DNA from 3 places in the Streptomyces sp. NBC_00080 genome. Region 2 is predicted to be linked to each of the others. Evidence: riboswitches for the same ligand, from Rfam matches in the RefSeq annotation. Region 2 holds a riboswitch; each other region holds the start of a gene.

Region 1 (6,427 bases), 3.0 Mb from region 2:
GCTGCTTGAAGGCCTCGACGTCCGCGTCGGTGGGCTCGGTGCGCGGGGTGGTCGGCGGGGGCGTTTCCATGCCTGTCTTTCTATCGGTTCTGGCCGGCGGCTCCGGCCACCGGCTCTGAGTACCGGCTCCGACTGCCGGTTCCGGCTGCCGGTTGCGGCCGCCGGTCGGTTCACTGGTCGGAGGCGTCGGACTTGTCGACGCCGTCCCAGACGTTCGCGTACCAGGGGCGGTCGGCCGCCCCGAGGTCGGCGCGGGACTGCCTGGCCGCGTCCGGATCGATCACGACGAAACCGGTCTCCCCCGGCAGCACGTAGTGCAGGCGCTGCCGGATCTGCTGCTCGGCGTAGGCGTCGTCCTGCCAGCGCGCCTTGAGGTCGCGCAGCTGCTCGACGCGTTCGCTGGCCTGCCGCTTCTCGCGCTCCAGATCGGCGATCTCGGCGCGCTGCGAGACGTACTGGCGCATCGGATAGGCCAGGGCCACGATCAGCGTGCACAGGACGAGCGCGAGGAGCGCGGCGCGGCCGGTGAGCCGGGAGCGGCGGGCCTGGCGCTTGGTCTGGGAGCGGTAGACCCGGGCCGCGGTCTGCTCGCCGAGCAGCTTGATCCTGGTCGCGGTGGAGAAACGGTCCCGGTCCTTCACGGCCACTGCTTCCCGCCTCCCGTCTCACACGTACGTACGTCCCCGCACACGGTACGGGACCGGTACGGGGACGTACGTACGACTGGCGGAGCCTTGACCCGGTTAGGTCGGGCGGCGTCGGCCCTTGCTGTGCCCTGGGTCCGCGGAGCGGACGTGCGGGAAGGTTCAGCCCTTGAAGCGCGGGAAGGCGGAGCGGCCGGCGTACACCGCGGCGTCGTCGAGGATCTCCTCGATGCGCAGCAGCTGGTTGTACTTGGCGACGCGGTCCGAGCGGGCCGGGGCGCCGGTCTTGATCTGACCGCAGTTCACCGCGACCGCGAGGTCGGCGATGGTGACGTCCTCGGTCTCGCCGGAACGGTGGGACATCATGCACTTGAAGCCGTTGCGCTGGGCCATCTCGACGGCGTCCAGGGTCTCGGTCAGCGAACCGATCTGGTTGACCTTGACGAGCAGGGCGTTGGCGGAGCCCTCCTCGATGCCGCGGGCCAGACGCTCGGGGTTGGTGACGAAGAGGTCGTCGCCGACGATCTGGACCTTGTCGCCCAGCTTGTCGGTGATGACCTTCCAGCCGGCCCAGTCGTCCTCGTACAGCGGGTCCTCGATGGAGACGAGCGGGTACGCGGAGACGAGCTCCTCGTAGTACTCGGTCATCTCGGCGGCCGAGCGGGACTTGCCCTCGAACTCGTACTTGCCGTCCTTGTAGAACTCGGACGCGGCGACGTCGAGCGCGAGCGCGATCTGCTCGCCGGGGACGTAACCGGCCTGCTTGATGGCCTCGATGATGAGGTCGAGCGCGGCGCGGTTGGACTCCAGGTTCGGGGCGAAGCCGCCCTCGTCGCCGAGGCCGGTGGACAGGCCCTTGGTCTTCAGCACCTTCTTGAGGGTGTGGTAGACCTCGGCACCCCAGCGCAGGGCCTCGGAGAAGGACTCCGCGCCGATCGGGGCGATCATGAACTCCTGGATGTCCACGTTGGAGTCGGCGTGCGAGCCGCCGTTCAGGATGTTCATCATCGGCACCGGCAGCAGGTGCGCGTTGGGGCCGCCCAGGTAGCGGAACAGCGGCAGGTCGCTGGCCTCGGAGGCGGCGTGCGCGACGGCGAGCGAGACGCCGAGGATGGCGTTGGCGCCGAGCGAGCCCTTGTTGTCGGTGGCGTCCAGGTCGAACATGGCCTGGTCGATCAGGCGCTGCTCGGTGGCGTCGTAGCCGACGAGCTCCGGGCCGATCTGCTCGATGACGGCGAGGACGGCCTTCTCGACACCCTTGCCGAGATAGCGGTTGGGGTCACCGTCGCGGAGCTCGATGGCCTCGAAGGCACCGGTGGAGGCGCCGGACGGAACGGCGGCACGACCCGTGCTGCCGTCGTCGAGGCCGACCTCGACCTCGACCGTGGGGTTGCCTCGGGAGTCCAGGATTTCCCGGGCTACGACGACGTCGATGGACGGCACGAGCATCTCCTTCTTGGGATGTGACGCTGGTTGTGCGGGGCCCGGGGGCCTTGATGAGCCCTTGCTGAGCCTTGCGACTAGAGCCTAACCGCCCCGGGACCGTCGGCAGTCGACCGACCGTCCCGTGGACAGACAGACGGTACCTATTGTTTCCGCCCGGAACAAAGGGGGTGGCCGAGAAAAGCCGACAGGAAGTGACGAACGGGCAAAGAGAAACCCCGCTCCGGTGCGTACGGGGGAACACGCACCGGAGCGGGGGGCCCGTGGGGACGGGGGGTGACCCTCACGAGGTCTTCAGTGTGCCGACCTCGCATATGAGGGCGCTGTGGCTTCTCTGGGGGCCAGGTGTCACTTCAGGTGGAGCTGCTGGCCCGGGTAGATCAGGTCGGCGTCGGTGACGATGTCCTTGTTCAGCTCGAACAGCTTCGCCCAGCCGCCCTTGACCTTGTGCTTCTCGGCGATGGAGCTGAGGGTGTCGCCCTTGACGACCTTGTACTCGCCGTCACCCTTCTTGACCTTCTTGCCGGTCGGGGTGGTGACCGTCTTGGAGGCGGCCGGGCGGTCGGTCGAGCGGGAGGCGCTCTGCTCCTCGGTCGAGCGGCTGCTGGTGCTGCCGCTGTTCGACGAGCCGGAGGAGCTGGACGAGCCGGAGGAGCTGGACGAGCCGGCGCTCGAGCCGTTGTAGGCGGCGCCGGACAGGCCGGTGCCGCAGACCGGCCAGGCACCCTTGCCCTGACCCGCGAGGACCTTCTCGCCGATGGCTATCTGCTGGGACTTGGAGGCCTGGTCGGCGGTGGAGGCGTAGGCGGTGCCGCCGTACGCGGCCCAGGTGGACGCCGAGAACTGCAGACCGCCGTAGTAGCCGTTGCCGGTGTTGATGGACCAGTTGCCGCCGGCCTCGCACTGGGCGACCGCGTCCCACTCGGAGGCGGTGGCGGCGGAGGCGTTGCCGGCCGCCAGCAGCGGGGCGGCGATGGCGACGCCGGTGACGCCGGCGAGCGTGGCGACGCGGGTCGCCTTGGAGGGACGGCGGTGCTTGCCCTTGGCGGAAAACAGCATGGTGGATCCCCTCACCGACGCCTGCGAGGTGAGCTGTCGGGTTCGGGCCGTGTGAGTTGCCCGGCCACCTCCTCGCCCGTCGGAGCGCTGCTCCGTGGGAGGTGTGGCTTCACCCCTAGCCGTTCCGGTCAACCGACCGGTCCGGCACTTACCTTGGGTCCCCCGCTCCTGCCTACGGCGCTTGACGCGACGACTGTTCCCGGGTCGTCGCTGGCAGGATTCGGCGTTGCGACGGCCGGGGCTCGGGTTGCCGAGCGGCCTCGACCGTAGACACGCGATCGGTGGAATTTCAAAGACGATCAGGGCTTCTGAGACTCATCCCACACTTTCACCAAACCGGACATTCGGCGCGAAGCGTGACGCGAACTCCCGCTGTTTTTCTTGGGCTTTGCGCCCTATTCCACCCCTGTGTCGAGGGTCTGACCGGCGGCGATGGCGCTCGGGTCAACACCGATGAGGTCCCTGTTCTCGGCGTAGAGGGCACGCCATCCGCCGTCGATGCCAAGGGAGTCGGCGATGGATTCGAGGGAGTCGCCCTCCTGGACGACGTAGGTGGCCGCGGCATGCCGGCCCGCGGACGCGGCGGTGGTGCCGTCCACGCCGGCGTCGGTCGCGCTCCTGGTCGCGGCCTCGTCGGCGGTGGCGCCGCGATGCTTGCCCGAGCCGAGGGAGCCGGTGTCGACCAGGCTCCAAGAACCTTCATCCTGGACGTATTTGTCCGACTCGTCCGCACCCGGGGTCGCCGTGGGTGAGCCGGCGCCCGTCGAGCCGTCGCCCCGGCCACCGGAACCGCCGGACGTGCCGGAACCGTCCGTGGTGGCGGAGGAAGAGGACGAAGGGGATGAAGCGGACGCCGAAGGCGAACTGGAGGAATCGGCGGACGAGTCGGACGATCCGGCCGAGGAGTCCTCGTCGGTCGTGGAGCCCGAGGAGCCGGACAACCCCCGGGACAGGTCGGACAATCCGGAAGAACCAGATGAGTCGGACGAGCCGGAGGAGTCGTCCGCCACGCCGGTGTCCACGTTCAGCGCGCCGTTCTCCTGGGTGAGCCCGGAGGTCAGCCCGCAGGTGCCCCACGCGCCGATCCCCTCGGCCGCGAGCACCTTCTGCGCGACGGCGATCTGCTGGCTGCGGCTGGCCAGGTCGGGACTGGTCGCGTAGTCGAGGCCACCGTGCGCCTCCCAGTCCTTCTGGGTGAGGCTCAGGCCGCCGTACTCGCCGCCACCCTCGTCGGCGCTCCACGAGCCGCCGGTCTCGCACTGCGCCACCTTGTCCCACACCGTGCCGTCCGCCGCACTCGCGCCGGAGGCGGCGAGCAGCGGGATGGCGATGGCGGAGCCCGTCACTCCGGCCGCGACAAGGAGAGCCGGGGCCTGGCGGGGGCGACGGTGACGACCGTTCCCGGAGAGCATGCGAGGGGCCTTTCTCTGGACAGCACTGACCGGCGCGGCGGGTGAAACCGTTGCGTCGCGCTGACGAGAGAACGTATCGGCAGACGATCACTTGTCACAAGTTAATGCCGCGCAGATCACGTGAAGATCACAGACTTGAGTGTTGGTCACCTTTGCTCCGCCGAACGGTCACACTCCGGCTGACATCCGGTCAGGTACGGATCACTCATGAGCCGGAACGCACCGGAGTGAACTCGACCGGCAAAGTCCGCAGCCCGCGCATGATGAGCCCGCCGCGCCACCTCAACTCGGCCGGATCCACGGCCAGTCGGAGATCGGGCAGCCGGGTGAGCAGGGTCGCCAGCGCGGCCTGGCCCTCCAGCCGGGCCAGCGGGGCTCCCAGGCAGTAGTGGATGCCGTGGCCGTAGCCCAGGTGCTGGTTGTCACGGCGGGACAGATCGAGGGTGTCGGGGTCCGAGAAGCGCGCCGGATCACGGTCGGCGGCCGCCAGCACCACGAGCACGGGGTCGCCCGGCGCGATGTCCTGGCCGCCGATGCGCAGCGGCTCGGTCGCGAACCGCCAGGTGGCGAGTTCCACGGGGCCGTCGTAGCGCAGGAGTTCCTCGACGCCCGTTTCGAGCAGACCGCGGTCGCCTTCGTCCTCGGTGAGCGACCGCTGGAGGCGTGCGCGCTGCTCGGGATGGGTGAGGAGGGCGTAGGTGCCGTTGCCGATGAGGTTGACGGTCGTCTCGAAGCCCGCGAACAGCAGGATGAAGGCCATGGCGGCGGCCTCGTTCTCGGTGAGGTGCTCGCCGTGGTCCGAGGCACGGATCAGACCCGAGATGAGGTCCTCGCCGGGAGCCGGGTCGGCGGGAAGCTCCGCGCGCTTGCGGTGGATGAGCTCCAGCAGATACCCGCGCATCTTCTTCACCGACCGCGCGACACCGCCCCGCGGGCCCCCGCCGTGCCGGATCATCATCCCCGCCCAGTCGCGGAAGTCGTCCTGGTCCTCACGGGGGACGCCCAGGAGGTCGCAGATCGCGTAGATGGGGAGCGGGAAGGCGAAGTCGTGGATGAGGTCGGCCCGCCCCTCGGCGGCGAACCGGTCGATGAGCTGGTCCGTCAGCTCCTGGACCCGGGGCGCGAACTCGGCGACCCGGCGCGGGGTGAAGGCCTTGCTGACGAGCCGTCGCAGCCGAGTGTGGTCCGGCGGGTCGATGTTGAGCAGATGCGTCATCAGCTCGGCCTTGCGCTCACCGGGGATGCCGGTCTTGCCCTTGGCGTGCGCCGGTTCGTCGTGGTGCGCCGGGTTCTTGGAGAGCCGCTGGTCGGCGAGGGCCTGTTTCGCGTCGGCGTACCGGGTGACCAGCCAGGCCTCGACCCCGCTGGGAAGAACGGTGCGGTGCACGGGCGCGTGCTCGCGCAGCCAGGCGTAGGCAGGGTAGGGGTCGGTCGCGAACTCCCAGGTGAACAGTTCGGGAGCGGTGCGGTCCGGGTTGTCTGTGTCGGGCTGCTCGGTCACTCCCTGACCGTAGCGGTGTCCTCGCCGCGCTCCGCGAGGGCCTTGCGCGCGGCGGGGTGCCCCATGTCGGCGGCCTTGCGGTACCAGAGGGTGGCTTCGGCGGGGTTGCCCTGCTTCTCGAGGAGCAGGGCGAGCCGGTAGGCGGCGTAGGCGTCGCCCTGGGCGTGGCCCAGCTCGTACCCCTGGCGGGCCTCCTCCGGGAACCCCGTCTTCTCCGCCACGACGGCCCTGTGCGTGACGTCCAGCCTGCCGTCGCCGGCGAAGTAGTCCGCGGCGTCGTCCAGGCTCTGCCGCGGCTTGCGGAGGTCGGCCAGCAACTCCGCGGCCCCCTCGTCGCCGTCGGCGGCGGCGCGGGCCAGCAGCACCTC
Region 2 (6,427 bases):
GCGCCCTCGGTGAGCTTGATGCCCGCCATGCCGCCCGCCGCGCGGCCCTGCGGACGCACCTGCGAGGCCTGATAGCGCAGCAACTGGGCGTCGTCGGCGATGAAGACCAGGTCCTCCTCGCCGGTACGCAGTTCGACGGCACCGACGATCCGGTCGCCGTCCCGCAGGGTGATGACCTCCAGCTCGTCCTTGTTGGTCGGGTAGTCGGGCACGACCCGCTTGACGACACCCTGTTCCGTGCCGATGGCCAGCCCCGGGGACGACTCGTCGAGCGTGGTCAGACAGATCACCGTCTCATCGCCCTCCAGGGAGACGAACTCCGCCAGCGGGGCGCCGCCCGAGAGGTTCGGCGCGGAGGCCGTGTCCGGGAGCTGCGGCAGGTCGACGACGTTGATCCGCAGCAGGCGGCCCGAGGAGGTGACGGCGCCGATCTCCCCGCGCGCGGTGGCCGACACCGCCGAGATGATCACATCGTGCTTGGTGCGCTTGCCGTCCCCGTCCTCGGCGTCCTCGGCGTTCTCCGTGAAGGGCTCGCCGTTCGCCGTGCGGGCCAGCAGGCCGGTGGAGGACAACAGGACACGGCACGGGTCGTCCGCGACCTGGAGGGGCACGGCGGTGGCCGTGGTACCCGACGACTCCAGCAGGACCGTACGGCGCTCGGTGCCGAACTTCTTGGCCACCGAGGCCAGTTCGGCCGAGACCAGCTTGCGCAGCTCCGCGTCCGAGTCCAGGATCCGGGTCAGCTCGGCGATCTCCTCGTTGAGCTTCTCCTTCTCCGCCTCCAGCTCGATGCGGTCGTACTTGGTGAGCCGGCGCAGCGGGGTGTCCAGGATGTACTGGGTCTGGATCTCCGACAGCGAGAAGCGCTCCATCAGGCGCTGCTTCGCCTCCGCGCTGTTGTCGCTGGAGCGGATCAGCCGGATGACCTCGTCGATGTCGACGAGCGCCGTCAGCAGGCCCTCCACCAGGTGCAGCCGGTCGCGGCGCTTGCTGCGGCGGAACTCGCTGCGGCGGCGCACCACGGTGAAGCGGTGGTCGAGGTAGACCTCCAGGAGCTCCTTGAGGCCCAGCGTGAGCGGCTGGCCGTCGACCAGCGCCACGTTGTTGATGCCGAAGGACTCCTCCATCGGGGTCAGCTTGTACAGCTGCTCCAGGACGGCCTCCGGCACGAAGCCGTTCTTGATCTCGATGACCAGGCGCAGACCGTGCGCGCGGTCGGTGAGGTCCTTGACATCGGCGATGCCCTGGATCTTCTTCGAGCCGACCAGGTCCTTGATCTTGGCGATGACCTTCTCGGGTCCGACGGTGAAGGGCAGTTCGGTGATGACCAGGCCCTTGCGGCGGGCCGTGACGGTCTCCACCGACACCGTGGCGCGGATCTTGAACGTGCCGCGGCCGTTCTCGTAGGCGTCGCGGATGCCGGAGAGGCCGACGATCCGGCCGCCGGTCGGCAGGTCGGGGCCCGGAACGTACTTCATCAGGGCGTCCAGATCCGCGCCGGGATAGCGGATCAGATGGCGGGCGGCCGCGATGACCTCGCCCAGGTTGTGCGGCGGCATGTTGGTGGCCATGCCGACCGCGATCCCGGACGCGCCGTTGACCAGCAGGTTCGGGAAGGCGGCGGGCAGTGCCACCGGCTCCTGCTCCTGGCCGTCGTAGTTGGGCGAGAAGTCGACCGTGTCCTCGTCGATCGACTCCGTCATCAGGCTCGTCGCCTGGGCCTGGCGGCACTCGGTGTACCGCATGGCGGCCGGCGGGTCGTCGTTGCCCAGCGAGCCGAAGTTGCCGTGGCCGTCGATCAGCGGCACCCGCATGGAGAAGGGCTGGGCCATGCGCACCAGGGCGTCGTAGATCGACGCGTCGCCGTGCGGGTGCAGCTTGCCCATGACCTCGCCGACGACCCGCGCGCACTTCACGTAGCCGCGCTCCGGGCGCAGGCCCATCTCGTTCATCTGGTAGACGATGCGGCGGTGCACCGGCTTGAGGCCGTCACGGGCGTCCGGCAGGGCGCGGGAGTAGATGACCGAGTACGCGTACTCGAGGAAGGAGCCCTGCATCTCGTCGACGACGTCGATGTCGAGGATCCGCTCCTCGAACGACTCGTCGGGCGGCGGGGTCTTCGTGCTGCGGCGGGCCATCGCTGCCGGCTCCTTGCTGGGGCGTGATACGGGATCTGACGCGGACCATTGTGGACCGTGGCACTGACAGCGCGGGCGAGGACCCGGCGTCGGCCGTCCGGCCCGAACGCAGAGGCATCTCCTCCACGGCTGCCCGCAGGCTACGCGATCTCGCTCTCGGCGTATGTCGTCCGGGAACTTCGCGGACCGTCCGCACGCTTGCATACAGTGGCAGGACCGGCAGGAAAACCGCGGTTTCGACGACCGCGTCCGCGATCGGAAGGGACGTACATGCCCATGGGTCACACGGCCACAGCCCAGGCAGGCTCCGGGGGCCTGACAGCGACCGAGCACCGTCTGGCCAACGGCCTGCGCGTGGTGCTCTCGGAGGACCACCTGACCCCCGTCGCGGCGGTGTGCCTCTGGTACGACGTCGGTTCACGCCATGAAGTCAAGGGGCGTACGGGTCTTGCTCACCTTTTCGAGCACCTGATGTTCCAGGGTTCCGGCCAGGTCAAGGGCAACGGACACTTCGAGCTGGTCCAGGGGGCCGGCGGCTCGCTCAACGGCACCACCAGCTTCGAGCGCACGAACTACTTCGAGACCATGCCCACCCACCAGCTGGAGCTCGCCCTCTGGCTGGAGGCCGACCGCATGGGCTCGCTGCTCACCGCGCTGGACGACGAGTCGATGGAGAACCAGCGCGACGTCGTCAAGAACGAGCGCCGTCAGCGCTACGACAACGTCCCCTACGGCACGGCCTTCGAGAAGCTGACCGCTCTCGCCTACCCGGACGGCCACCCGTACCACCACACGCCGATCGGCTCGATGGCCGACCTGGACGCGGCGACCCTGGAGGACGCACGCGCGTTCTTCCGCACGTACTACGCGCCCAACAACGCGGTCCTTTCCGTGGTCGGTGACATCGACCCGGAGCAGACCCTCGCCTGGGTCGAGAAGTACTTCGGCTCGATCCCGGGCCACGACGGCAAGCCCGCGCCCCGTGACGGCGGGCTGCCCGACGTCATCGGCGAGCAGCTGCGCGAGATCGTCGAGGAGGAGGTGCCGGCCCGCGCGCTGATGGCCGCCTACCGGCTGCCCGAGGACGGCACGCGTGCGTGCGACGCCGCCGACCTGGCGCTCACCGTCCTCGGCGGCGGCGAGTCCTCCCGCCTCTACAACCGGCTGGTGCGCCGTGACCGTACGGCCGTCGCGGCCGGCTTCGGCCTGCTGCGGCTCGCCGGAGCGCCCTCCCTGGGCTGGCTGGACGTGAAGACGTCCGGTGACGTCGAGGTGCCCGTCATCGAGGCCGCCATCGACGAGGAGCTCGCCCGGTTCGCCGAGGAGGGCCCCACGGCCGAGGAAATGGAGCGCGCCCAGGCGCAGTTGGAGCGCGAGTGGCTCGACCGGCTCGGCACGGTCGCCGGCCGCGCCGACGAACTGTGCCGGTTCGCCGTCCTGTTCGGCGACCCGCAGCTCGCCCTCAACGCAGTCCAGCGCGTGCTGGACGTGACGCCGCAGGAGGTGCAGGAGATCGCCAAGGCCCGCCTGCGCCCCGACAACCGCGCGGTGCTCGTCTACGAGCCGACCGCCGCCGAAGCCCCCGCCGACCAGGACGAGAACGAGGAGGCGGCCCGGTGACCGAGCTCGCCACGATGGACTTCCACCCCCAGCCCAGGGCGGGCGAGGCCAAGCCGTGGGCGTTCCCGGCGCCCGAGCGCACCGCGCTGGCCAACGGCCTGACCGTGCTGCACTGCCACCGTCCCGGCCAGCAGGTCGTCGCCGTGGAGATCCTCCTCGACGCGCCCCTGGACGCCGAACCGGCCGGCCTCGACGGCGTCGCCACGATCATGGCGCGGGCCTTCTCCGAGGGCACCGACAAGCACTCCGCCGAGGAGTTCGCCGCCGAACTGGAGCGCTGCGGCGCCACCCTGGACGCGCACGCGGATCACCCCGGTGTCCGGCTGAGCCTCGAAGTGCCGGCCTCGCGCCTGTCCAAGGCCCTCGGTCTGCTCGCCGACGCCCTCAGGGCCCCCGCGTTCGCCGACAGCGAGGTCGAGCGCCTCGTCCGCAACCGCCTGGACGAGATCCCGCACGAGCTGGCCAACCCCTCCCGGCGCGCCGCCAAGGAGCTCTCCAAGGAGCTGTTCCCGGCCACCGCGCGGATGTCGCGGCCGCGCCAGGGCACCGCGGAGACGGTCGAGAAGATCGACTCCGCCGCCGTACGCGCCTTCTACGACAAGCACGTCCGTCCCGCCACGGCCACCGCCGTGGTCGTCGGCGACCTCACCGGTGTCGACCTGGCGGTGCTCCTCGGCGACACCCTGGGTGCCTGGACGGGCTCCTCGGCCCAGCCGCGGCCCGTGCCGCCGGTGACCGCCGACGACGCCGGCCGGGTCGTCATCGTGGACCGTCCGGGCGCCGTGCAGACGCAGTTGCTGATCGGCCGGATCGGTGCCGACCGGCACGACCGCGTGTGGCCCGCGCAGGTGCTCGGCACGTACTGCCTCGGTGGCACCCTCACCTCCCGGCTGGACCGTGTCCTGCGCGAGGAGAAGGGCTACACCTACGGTGTCCGCGCGTTCGGGCAGGTGCTGCGGTCCGCCCCGGACGGCTCGGGCGCCGCGATGCTCGCCATCAGCGGCTCCGTCGACACCCCGAACACCGGCCCCGCTCTGGACGACCTGTGGAAGGTGCTGCGCACCCTCGCCGCCGAGGGGCTGACCGACGCCGAGCGTGACGTCGCCGTGCAGAACCTGGTCGGTGTGGCCCCGCTGAAGTTCGAGACCGCCGCGGCCGTCGCCGGCACGCTGGCGGACCAGGTCGAGCAGCACCTGCCCGACGACTTCCAGGCCACGCTGTACCAGCAGCTCGCCGCGACCGGCACGGTGGAGGCCACCGCGGCGGCCGTGAACGCCTTCCCGGTGGACCGGCTGGTGACCGTCCTCGTCGGTGACGCGGCCCAGATCAAGGAGCCGGTCGAGGCCCTCGGCATCGGCGAGGTGAAGGTCGTGTCCGCGGAGTAGTTCCCGGCAACGGCACGCGCGTGTGGGGGCCCTGGTCGACGAAAGCGTCACCAGGGCCTCCGTATGTCCGAATTGAGGCGGAGGTTGCCCGTCTGCCCTGTGGGATGCGCTACAAAAACCGGGATCCGTTTGAGGATTGAAACCCGCGCCGCTTAGCGTCATCCGGGCTGTTCGTCAGGCAGTGCGCCGCAGCCGCGGCACCGGACAGTCATCGCCGAGTCCCCGTACGGCGCGAGCCAGGGGAGCCGGGGACCCACTTGTGAAGTCCCTGGGGTGAATCGGACGCCCGCGCGTGAACGCGAGGGGGTCCGTAGGAGACCTTCCTGCTCCGAACCCGTCAGCTAACCCGGTAGGCGAGAGGGAAGGAAAGGACACCCCCAACTTCATGGCGTTCACCTGCGCCACCGGGAAGCACCGTCGGCCCAGCCGGATGCAGCGCACCAGCGTCCGCGCGGCGGGCATCGCGGCGCTCACCACCACCGGTGTCATGGCCACGGTCGCCTCCACCCCGGCCTTCGCCGCCGAGCCCACCCCCGAGCAGACCGGGCTGATCCCCGTGGTCACCGCCGGCGAGTCCGTCGTCGAGCAGATCGACGACCAGGTCGCCGTGCAGAAGCACGCGGCCTTCGAGGAGGCCGCCCGGCAGGCCGCCGCCAAGAAGGCCGTGGAGGAGCGCGAGGCACGCGTGCGTGCCGCCCGCGAGGCCGAGCGCAAGCGCCTCAACACCTTCGTGCTGCCGATCGCCGGTTCCTACGTCTCCACCGGCTACCAGGCCAGCAGTTCGCTGTGGTCCTCCGGCAGCCACACCGGCATCGACTTCCACGCCGCGAGCGGTACCTCCGTGCACGCGGTCGGCTCCGGCACCGTGGTCGAGGCCGGCTGGGGCGGGTCGTACGGCAACCAGATCGTCATCAAGATGCACGACGGGACGTACACCCAGTACGGTCACCTGTCGTCCCTCGCGGTGTCGGTGGGCCAGACGGTCACCCCGGGCGAGCGGATCGGCCTGTCCGGCGCCACCGGCAACGTCACCGGCCCGCATCTGCACTTCGAGGCCCGCACCACCGCGGAGTACGGCTCGGACATGGATCCGGTCGCCTACCTCCGCACGCACGGCGTGAACGTCTGACGACCCACGGCGACAGATCGTCTTGCCCCGGCCCTCCCGGCCGGGGCTTTCGCCGTTTTCGAGGCCCTGCTGTCCAAAAAATATCCCTGGATTCCGGCCCGCCATCGGAAATCCCCGCCCATTGCAATAGAGTCACGGAACACACGTCAATCGTC
Region 3 (6,427 bases), 900 kb from region 2:
GCGGCTGCGGTTCCGGGACGCCGGGCTGGCCGTCACCCTGCACTACCGGATGCGCGGCGACGTCGTCGAGCGCTGGACGACCCTGCGCAACGACGGTGAGGGGCCGCTGGAGCTGCTGCGCGCCGACTCCGCCACCTGGACCCTGCCGGAGCGCGACGACTGGCGGCTGTCGCAGCTGCACGGCCGCTGGGCCGCAGAGTCCCGGCTCACCCGGTCTCCGCTCACCTACGGCGAGCAGGTCATCGGCAGCCGTCGCGGCCACACCGGGCATCAGCACCTGCCCTGGGTCGCCCTGGACACCGACGCGACCGAGGAGCGCGGCGAGGTCTACGGCTGCGCCCTCGGCTGGTCGGGCACCTGGCGGATCGCCGTCGCCCAACTCCCGGACGCGCGCGTGCAGATCACCGGGGGTGTCGGGTACGACGACTCGGGGCTGCTGCGGCTGGCCGCGGGGGAGTCCTTCACCACCCCCGTCTTCGCCGGCCTGTGGAGCGACGCCGGCTTCGGCGGGGCGAGCCGCACCTGGCACGCCTACCAGCGCGCGTATGTCGTCCCGGACGCCGAACAGGACCGGCCGGTGCTGTTCAACTCCTGGGAGGCCACCTACTTCGACATCTCCGAGGAGCAACAGGGCGCGCTCGCCCGGCGGGCCGCCGCGATCGGCGTGGAGCTCTTCGTCGTCGACGACGGCTGGTTCGGGGCGCGCACCGGCGACCACGCCGGGCTCGGCGACTGGCGGCCCAACCCCGACCGCTTCCCGCACGGGCTGAAGCCCCTCGCCGACCAGGTGCACGACCTCGGCATGCAGTTCGGCATCTGGGTCGAGCCCGAGATGGTCAACCCGGACAGCGAGCTGTACCGGGCGCACCCCGACTGGGTGCAGTTCCAATCCGGACGAAGGCGGACGGAGTTCCGCAATCAGCTCGTGCTGAACCTCGCGCGCGAGGACGTCCAGGAGTACCTCTGGGAGCAGCTCCACGGGCTCCTCTCCAGCGCGCCCGTCGACTATGTGAAGTGGGACTTCAATCGCTGCTTCACCGACGCCGGCTGGCCGGACGAGCCCTACCCGCAGCGCCTCTGGGTCGATCACGTACGGGCCCTGTACGCGCTCCTGGACCGGTTGCGGGAGGCTCACCCCGGGGTCGCCTTCGAGTCCTGCTCCGGCGGCGGCGGGCGCATCGACCTCGGGATCATGAGCCGCACCGACCAGGTGTGGACCTCCGACAACACCGATCCGCTCGACCGGCTCGACATCCAGCACGGCTTCAGCCAGATCCACCCTGCCCGGGTCATGGCGGCCTGGGTCACCGACAGTCCCAACGCCCAGCTCAACGGTCGGGTCAGCTCGCTGCGCTTCCGTTTCGTCAGCGCCATGGCCGGCGTGCTCGGTGTCGGCGGGGACCTCTCGCAGTGGAGCGAGGAGGAGCTCGTCGAGGCGCGCCGATGGGTGGACCTCTACAAGGAGATCCGGCCGCTCGTGCAGCAGGGCGACCTCCATCGGCTGCGGCCCCCGGCGGGCGGCCTGAGCGCCGTCCAGTACGTGCGCGGTGACGAGAGTGTCGTCCTCGCCTGGCTCCAGGCGCAGCGGTTCGGCGAGCCCGTCCCGGCGCTGCGGCTGCGCGGACTCGACCCGACAGCATCGTACGAATGCCGTGAAACGGGCGAAGTCCACCGGGGGGCGGTGCTGCTTCATCACGGGCTGCGCACCGGACTGCGAGGCGACCTTGATGCGACGGTTATCCGGCTGCGTCGCATCTGAGGTTTCTGTCCGAATTGAAGCCTTAATTCCAACTCGCTCTGGAATAAAGGAACCTGGAGAGCTGTCACGTGAGCAGCGTCATATCCGTGACCGTACGTCGTCCGTCATGTTCACGTAATCCGCATGCTTTTCCAGGGTGCTTGGCGGTGAACGGGCCCCCTGTCTCACGGAGTGTGACCGGGGATTCGCACAGCGGATCAAGAGAAAGGCGTTAGCGGCGCAACCTCTGCTTGTCCCTGTGCGTCCTGGTCGCTTACGTTCCACACCAATCCGGACGGACGCCGAATCCTGCCACCGCCCGGAGTCCGCACACTCACCCGTATCTGGCAGGAGCGGGGGACCCACAGGCACAACCGCCTGTTCCGGTCTCCGGAACAGGCTTTGGGGTAAAGCCGCGCCTCGGCGCGGCCGGGCATCTCCAGTCCGCACCCGACAGCTCACCTCGCAGGCGCCGGAGAGGAATTCGCCATGCCCGCGAAGGGTAAGCACCGCCGTCCGAAGACCCAGCGCTTCACTCGTTCCATAGCCGTCGCCGGAACGGGCGGCGCCGCGCTCGCCCTCCCGCTCATAGGTGCCGCCGGCGCACACGCGGCCCCCGCGCAGTCCGTCGCGCAGTCGGCTTCCCAGGCCGTTCCGGAAAAGGCCGTGCAGTCCGTGCCGGTGGCGCAGAAGACGGCCACCGCCACGACGGCCACGTCCTACACCGTGCGCTCCGGTGACTATCTGTCGAAGATCGCCGACGAGCAGAACGTCAGCGGCGGCTGGCAGAAGCTGTACCAGGACAACCGTCAGGCCGTCGGCAGCGACCCGTCGCTGATCCACCCCGGGCTGAAGCTCTCGATCGGCAAGAAGGCCGCGAGCACCGGTTCGTCGTCCGGCTCGTCGTCCGGTTCCTCCTCGTCCGCCCCGTCGAAATCGAAGGCGTCCGGAACCAAGTCGTCGTCCTCTTCGTCCTCTTCCTCCTCGTCGTCCGGTTCGTCCTCCTCGAAGGCGGTCACCCAGGCCGCCGAGAGCGGTACCGGTTCCTCCAGCGGTTACGCGCTGCCGGTGGCGGGCGCCACCGTCGGCACCGCCTACCACACGGCCGGCAGCATGTGGTCCAGCGGCTACCACACCGGCACCGACTTCGTCGTCCCGACCGGCACCTCCCTCAAGGCCGTGGGTGCGGGCACCGTCGTCTCCGCGGGCTGGGGCGGCGCGTACGGCAACCAGGTCGTCATCAAGCTCGCCGACGGCTACTACGCCCAGTACGCCCACCTGTCCCAGCTCTCCGTCTCGGCCGGCCAGACCGTGACCGCGGGCCAGCAGGTCGGCCTCTCCGGTGCCACCGGCAACGTGACCGGCCCGCACCTGCACTTCGAGATCCGCACCACGCCGGACTACGGCTCCGACGTGGACCCGATCGCCTACCTCCGCTCGCACGGCGTCTCCGTCGGCTGACCTCCTCCGACTCCGACGACCTCCCGCCTGACAGCGGCCGAAGGCCGGACCCCGATCCCCGGGTCCGGCCTTCGGCACGTCCGGGGACGGCAGGGCCGGGCAGGCGGTGTCGGACTTTGCGCGTTCATGATCGTTCTATTGCGTTCAGTACGACCACCTGAAGACGTACTACGTCGGCTACGGCGCCAACACCAACACCAACACCACGACCCGGCTGCGCCGCTATGTCGGTGAGGCGGGGGTACGTCCGCTGATCCACGACTACACCGAGCCGCTGCTCGTCGCGAACGAGCCGAACCACGTCCGTATCGTCTCCGACGGTTCGGCCGTCCGCTGGTGGAACAACGGCCGGCTCGTCTTCGACCACACCGACCCGGAGCCCTGCACGGGCGGGCACTTCGCCTTCCGCACCACCTGGAGCCATTTCCGGATCAACGACTTCCGGGCGTGGTCCCTTATTCCCTGATTGGCGAAGTCTTTAAGGGTGTCTTATCTCACCGCCCGTCAACCCCTTCCTACGATCGCGTAGGTCACATTCGAAGGTGAATGATGAACTGCTGTGGCAGACGATTCGAAGAGTGACGACAGATCAGTGATCGGGTCGTACGTGGCGGTGGGGGACAGCTTCACCGAGGGCGTCGGCGACCCAGGTCCCGACGGGGCGTTCGTCGGCTGGGCGGACCGCTTCGCGGTCCTCCTCGCGGACCGGCGGCCCGAGGGCGACTTCAACTACACCAACCTCGCGGTCCGCGGGAAGCTGCTCGACCAGATCATGGAGGACCAACTCCCCAGGGCCGTGGAACTCGCCCCGGACCTGGTCTCCTTCTGCGCGGGCGGCAACGACATCCTCCGTCCCGGTACCGACCCGGACGAGGTCGCCGAGCGTTTCGAACGCGCGATCTCGGCCCTGACCGCCGCAGCCGGCACGGTCATGGTGACCACCGGCTTCGACACCCGTGGCGTCCCCGTGCTCAAGCATCTGCGCGGCAAGATCGCCACCTACAACGGGCACGTCCGCGCCGTGGCCGACCGCTACGGCTGTCCGGTCCTCGACCTGTGGTCGCTGAAGTCCATCCAGGACCGCAGGGCGTGGGACGGCGACCGGCTCCATCTCTCCCCGGAGGGGCACACGCGCGTGGCACTGCGTGGTGGGCAGGCCCTCGGCCTCGAGGTACCGGCCGACCCGGAGCAGCCCTGGCCGCTGCTCCCGCCGCGCGGCACCCTGGACGTACGGCGCGACGACGTCCAGTGGGCGCGCGAGTACCTGGTGCCGTGGATCGGACGGCGGCTGCGCGGGGAGTCCTCCGGCGACCACGTGACCGCCAAGGGCACTCTGTCGCCGGACGACATCAGGATGCGGATAGCCGCCGTGGCCTGAACCGCCGACCGGGTGGGCGCGGCCGGTCGCGGACGACGCACGGCCGGCCGCTCCACCAGTGAGGTGATCGCACGGGAGTGGTGCCCGGGCGGGGCCGGGCACGGGTGCTGGGATGACCGCACCCGCACCTGGCACCGCCCGACACCTCCAAGGACCGGTCCCGCATGCCCTTTCCCCGTACGCCCGTCGCCGCGGCCCTCGTCTCCCTGCTCGCCCTGGGCGTCCCCGCACTCACCGCGCCCACGGCGGCCGCGCTGCCCGCCCACCCCGCTGCGGCGGCCCGTTGGTTCGCACCGGACAGTCCCGCCACCGTCACGGTGACCGGCGAGGGCAGCGCGAGCGCGCCGCCCGACCTCGCGGTCGTCGGCGCCGGCGTCGAAGCCTCCGCCAAGACCTCGCAGTCCGCGCTGGACGCGCAGAACGAGGCGGCCGCCGCGCTGCTGGCCGCCGTCCGCGCGCAGGGCGTCGCCGACCGGGACATCCGTACGGAGAGCATCTCCCTCGACGCCGTCTACGACCACACGGGCGGCGCGGCCCGTCTGGCGGGCTACCGGGCCACGCAGTCCTTCTCCGTGAAGGTGCGCGAGGTGACCAAGGTCGGCGCGGTCGTGCAGGCGGTCACCGACGCCACGGGGGAGGCCGGGCGGATCGGCTTCGTGGCCTTCGACGTCTCCGACCCCGCCCCGCTGCGGGCCGGCGCACGCGAGGCCGCGCACGCCGACGCCCACGCCAAGGCCGAGCAGTACGCCCGCCTCGGCGGCCGCCGCCTCGGCCGGCTCGTCTCGCTCAGCGAGGACACGTCCAGCTCCCCGCGCCCGGCGCCGTCGGCCGCGGACACCCCCGGTGCGGGCCTCGGCGGTGTGCCCGTCGCGCCCGGTGAGATCCGCGCGACGGCGACGGTGACGGCGGTGTACGAGCTGGACTGAGCCGCCCGCCGGAGCCGGTCACGGGCCCGGCCGAGCACCGGACCGCCGTTCCGGCCGCGCTCGCCGTTCCGGCCGCACCCTCGCGTCGTCGCTGCCCCCTCGCGTCCCTGCCGCGCTCGCGCGGTTGCTGTGCCGCGGTCGGGTGGTGGGCAGTCCCGGTGGGTTCCGGGAACGTGGCGGGAGCCGGTCTCTCAGGACTTCTGGGTGCTCAGCGTCTCGGGGCCCAGACCGAGTTCACGGGCCAGCGCCTCGTCGACCCACTCCTGGGCGCGGGCCCGGGACACCGTGCCCGCGTAGGACGTCAGCTGTACGGCGAGTCCGTCGAGCAGGGCCGTCAGGCGCAGGGCCGTGCCGGCCGGGTCCGGGCAGCGGAACTCGCCCGCGGCCACGCCCTCCGCGATCACCTCGGCCAGCGCCGCCTTCCACTCCCTGTCGAGATCCCGCGCGACCTCCCGCAGCGCGGGCTCGCGCAGCGACACCGCCCAGCCCTCGATCCACAGCCGCCAGCCCTTGGCCTGACCCGTGGGCGCGTACCAGCGCACCGCCGACCGCAGTCGGCGCAGTGCGGTGGTACGGCGGCCGACCAGCTTGCGCAGCCGCGCCAGGTCGCCCTCGGCCGCGTAGGCGAACGCGTCGGCGACCAGCTTCTCCTTCGTCGAGAAGTGGTAGAGCACCAGGGCGTTGCTCACACCGAGGGCCGCGGCCACGTCGGCGATCCTGACCGCCGCCACGCCCCGCGCCTCGATCTGCTCGATGGCCGCCCGCAGCAGCTCCTCGCGCCGCTCGGCCACACTCAACCGGACCCTCACCACGCCGTCACCCTAATCCGTCGGCGTGCGCGGCGACGGGCCGGTCCGTGGCGGCGGACGCTCACGGAGCGGGCCGGTACCGCCCGAAGCGTTCCGCGATCACCGGCAGCCGCTG

What was found. A riboswitch is a leader RNA that binds a small molecule or an ion and turns the genes downstream of it on or off. The one in region 2 is predicted to bind cyclic di-AMP.
Region 1: it holds a riboswitch for cyclic di-AMP, as region 2 does, so the genes downstream of both, OHU34_RS24900 (transglycosylase family protein) here and OHU34_RS11280 (M23 family metallopeptidase) in region 2, are expected to answer to the same signal.
Region 3: it holds a riboswitch for cyclic di-AMP, as region 2 does, so the genes downstream of both, OHU34_RS07545 (peptidoglycan DD-metalloendopeptidase family protein) here and OHU34_RS11280 (M23 family metallopeptidase) in region 2, are expected to answer to the same signal.

What each region holds. Positions count from the first base shown of each region.
Region 1 is NZ_CP108235.1:5,547,494-5,553,920, reverse strand. Features, by position in the region: gene OHU34_RS24915 (DUF501 domain-containing protein) at 1-70, opposite strand, end outside; gene OHU34_RS24910 (septum formation initiator family protein) at 171-647, opposite strand; gene eno (phosphopyruvate hydratase) at 807-2,093, opposite strand; gene OHU34_RS24900 (transglycosylase family protein) at 2,436-3,146, opposite strand; cyclic di-AMP (ydaO/yuaA leader) riboswitch at 3,150-3,336, opposite strand; gene OHU34_RS24895 (transglycosylase family protein) at 3,542-4,558, opposite strand; gene OHU34_RS24890 (cytochrome P450) at 4,764-6,059, opposite strand; gene OHU34_RS24885 (hypothetical protein) at 6,056-6,427, opposite strand, start outside.
Region 2 is NZ_CP108235.1:2,586,700-2,593,126, reverse strand. Features, by position in the region: gene OHU34_RS11295 (DNA topoisomerase (ATP-hydrolyzing) subunit A) at 1-2,138, opposite strand, end outside; gene OHU34_RS11290 (pitrilysin family protein) at 2,409-3,758, shown strand; gene OHU34_RS11285 (pitrilysin family protein) at 3,755-5,143, shown strand; cyclic di-AMP (ydaO/yuaA leader) riboswitch at 5,346-5,514, shown strand; gene OHU34_RS11280 (M23 family metallopeptidase) at 5,529-6,272, shown strand.
Region 3 is NZ_CP108235.1:1,684,713-1,691,139, reverse strand. Features, by position in the region: gene OHU34_RS07550 (alpha-galactosidase) at 1-1,759, shown strand, start outside; cyclic di-AMP (ydaO/yuaA leader) riboswitch at 2,064-2,223, shown strand; gene OHU34_RS07545 (peptidoglycan DD-metalloendopeptidase family protein) at 2,228-3,199, shown strand; partial or broken gene OHU34_RS07540 (DUF6250 domain-containing protein) at 3,345-3,665, shown strand; gene OHU34_RS07535 (SGNH/GDSL hydrolase family protein) at 3,792-4,577, shown strand; gene OHU34_RS07530 (SIMPL domain-containing protein) at 4,742-5,503, shown strand; gene OHU34_RS07525 (TetR/AcrR family transcriptional regulator) at 5,695-6,315, opposite strand; gene OHU34_RS07520 (Glu/Leu/Phe/Val dehydrogenase dimerization domain-containing protein) at 6,374-6,427, opposite strand, start outside.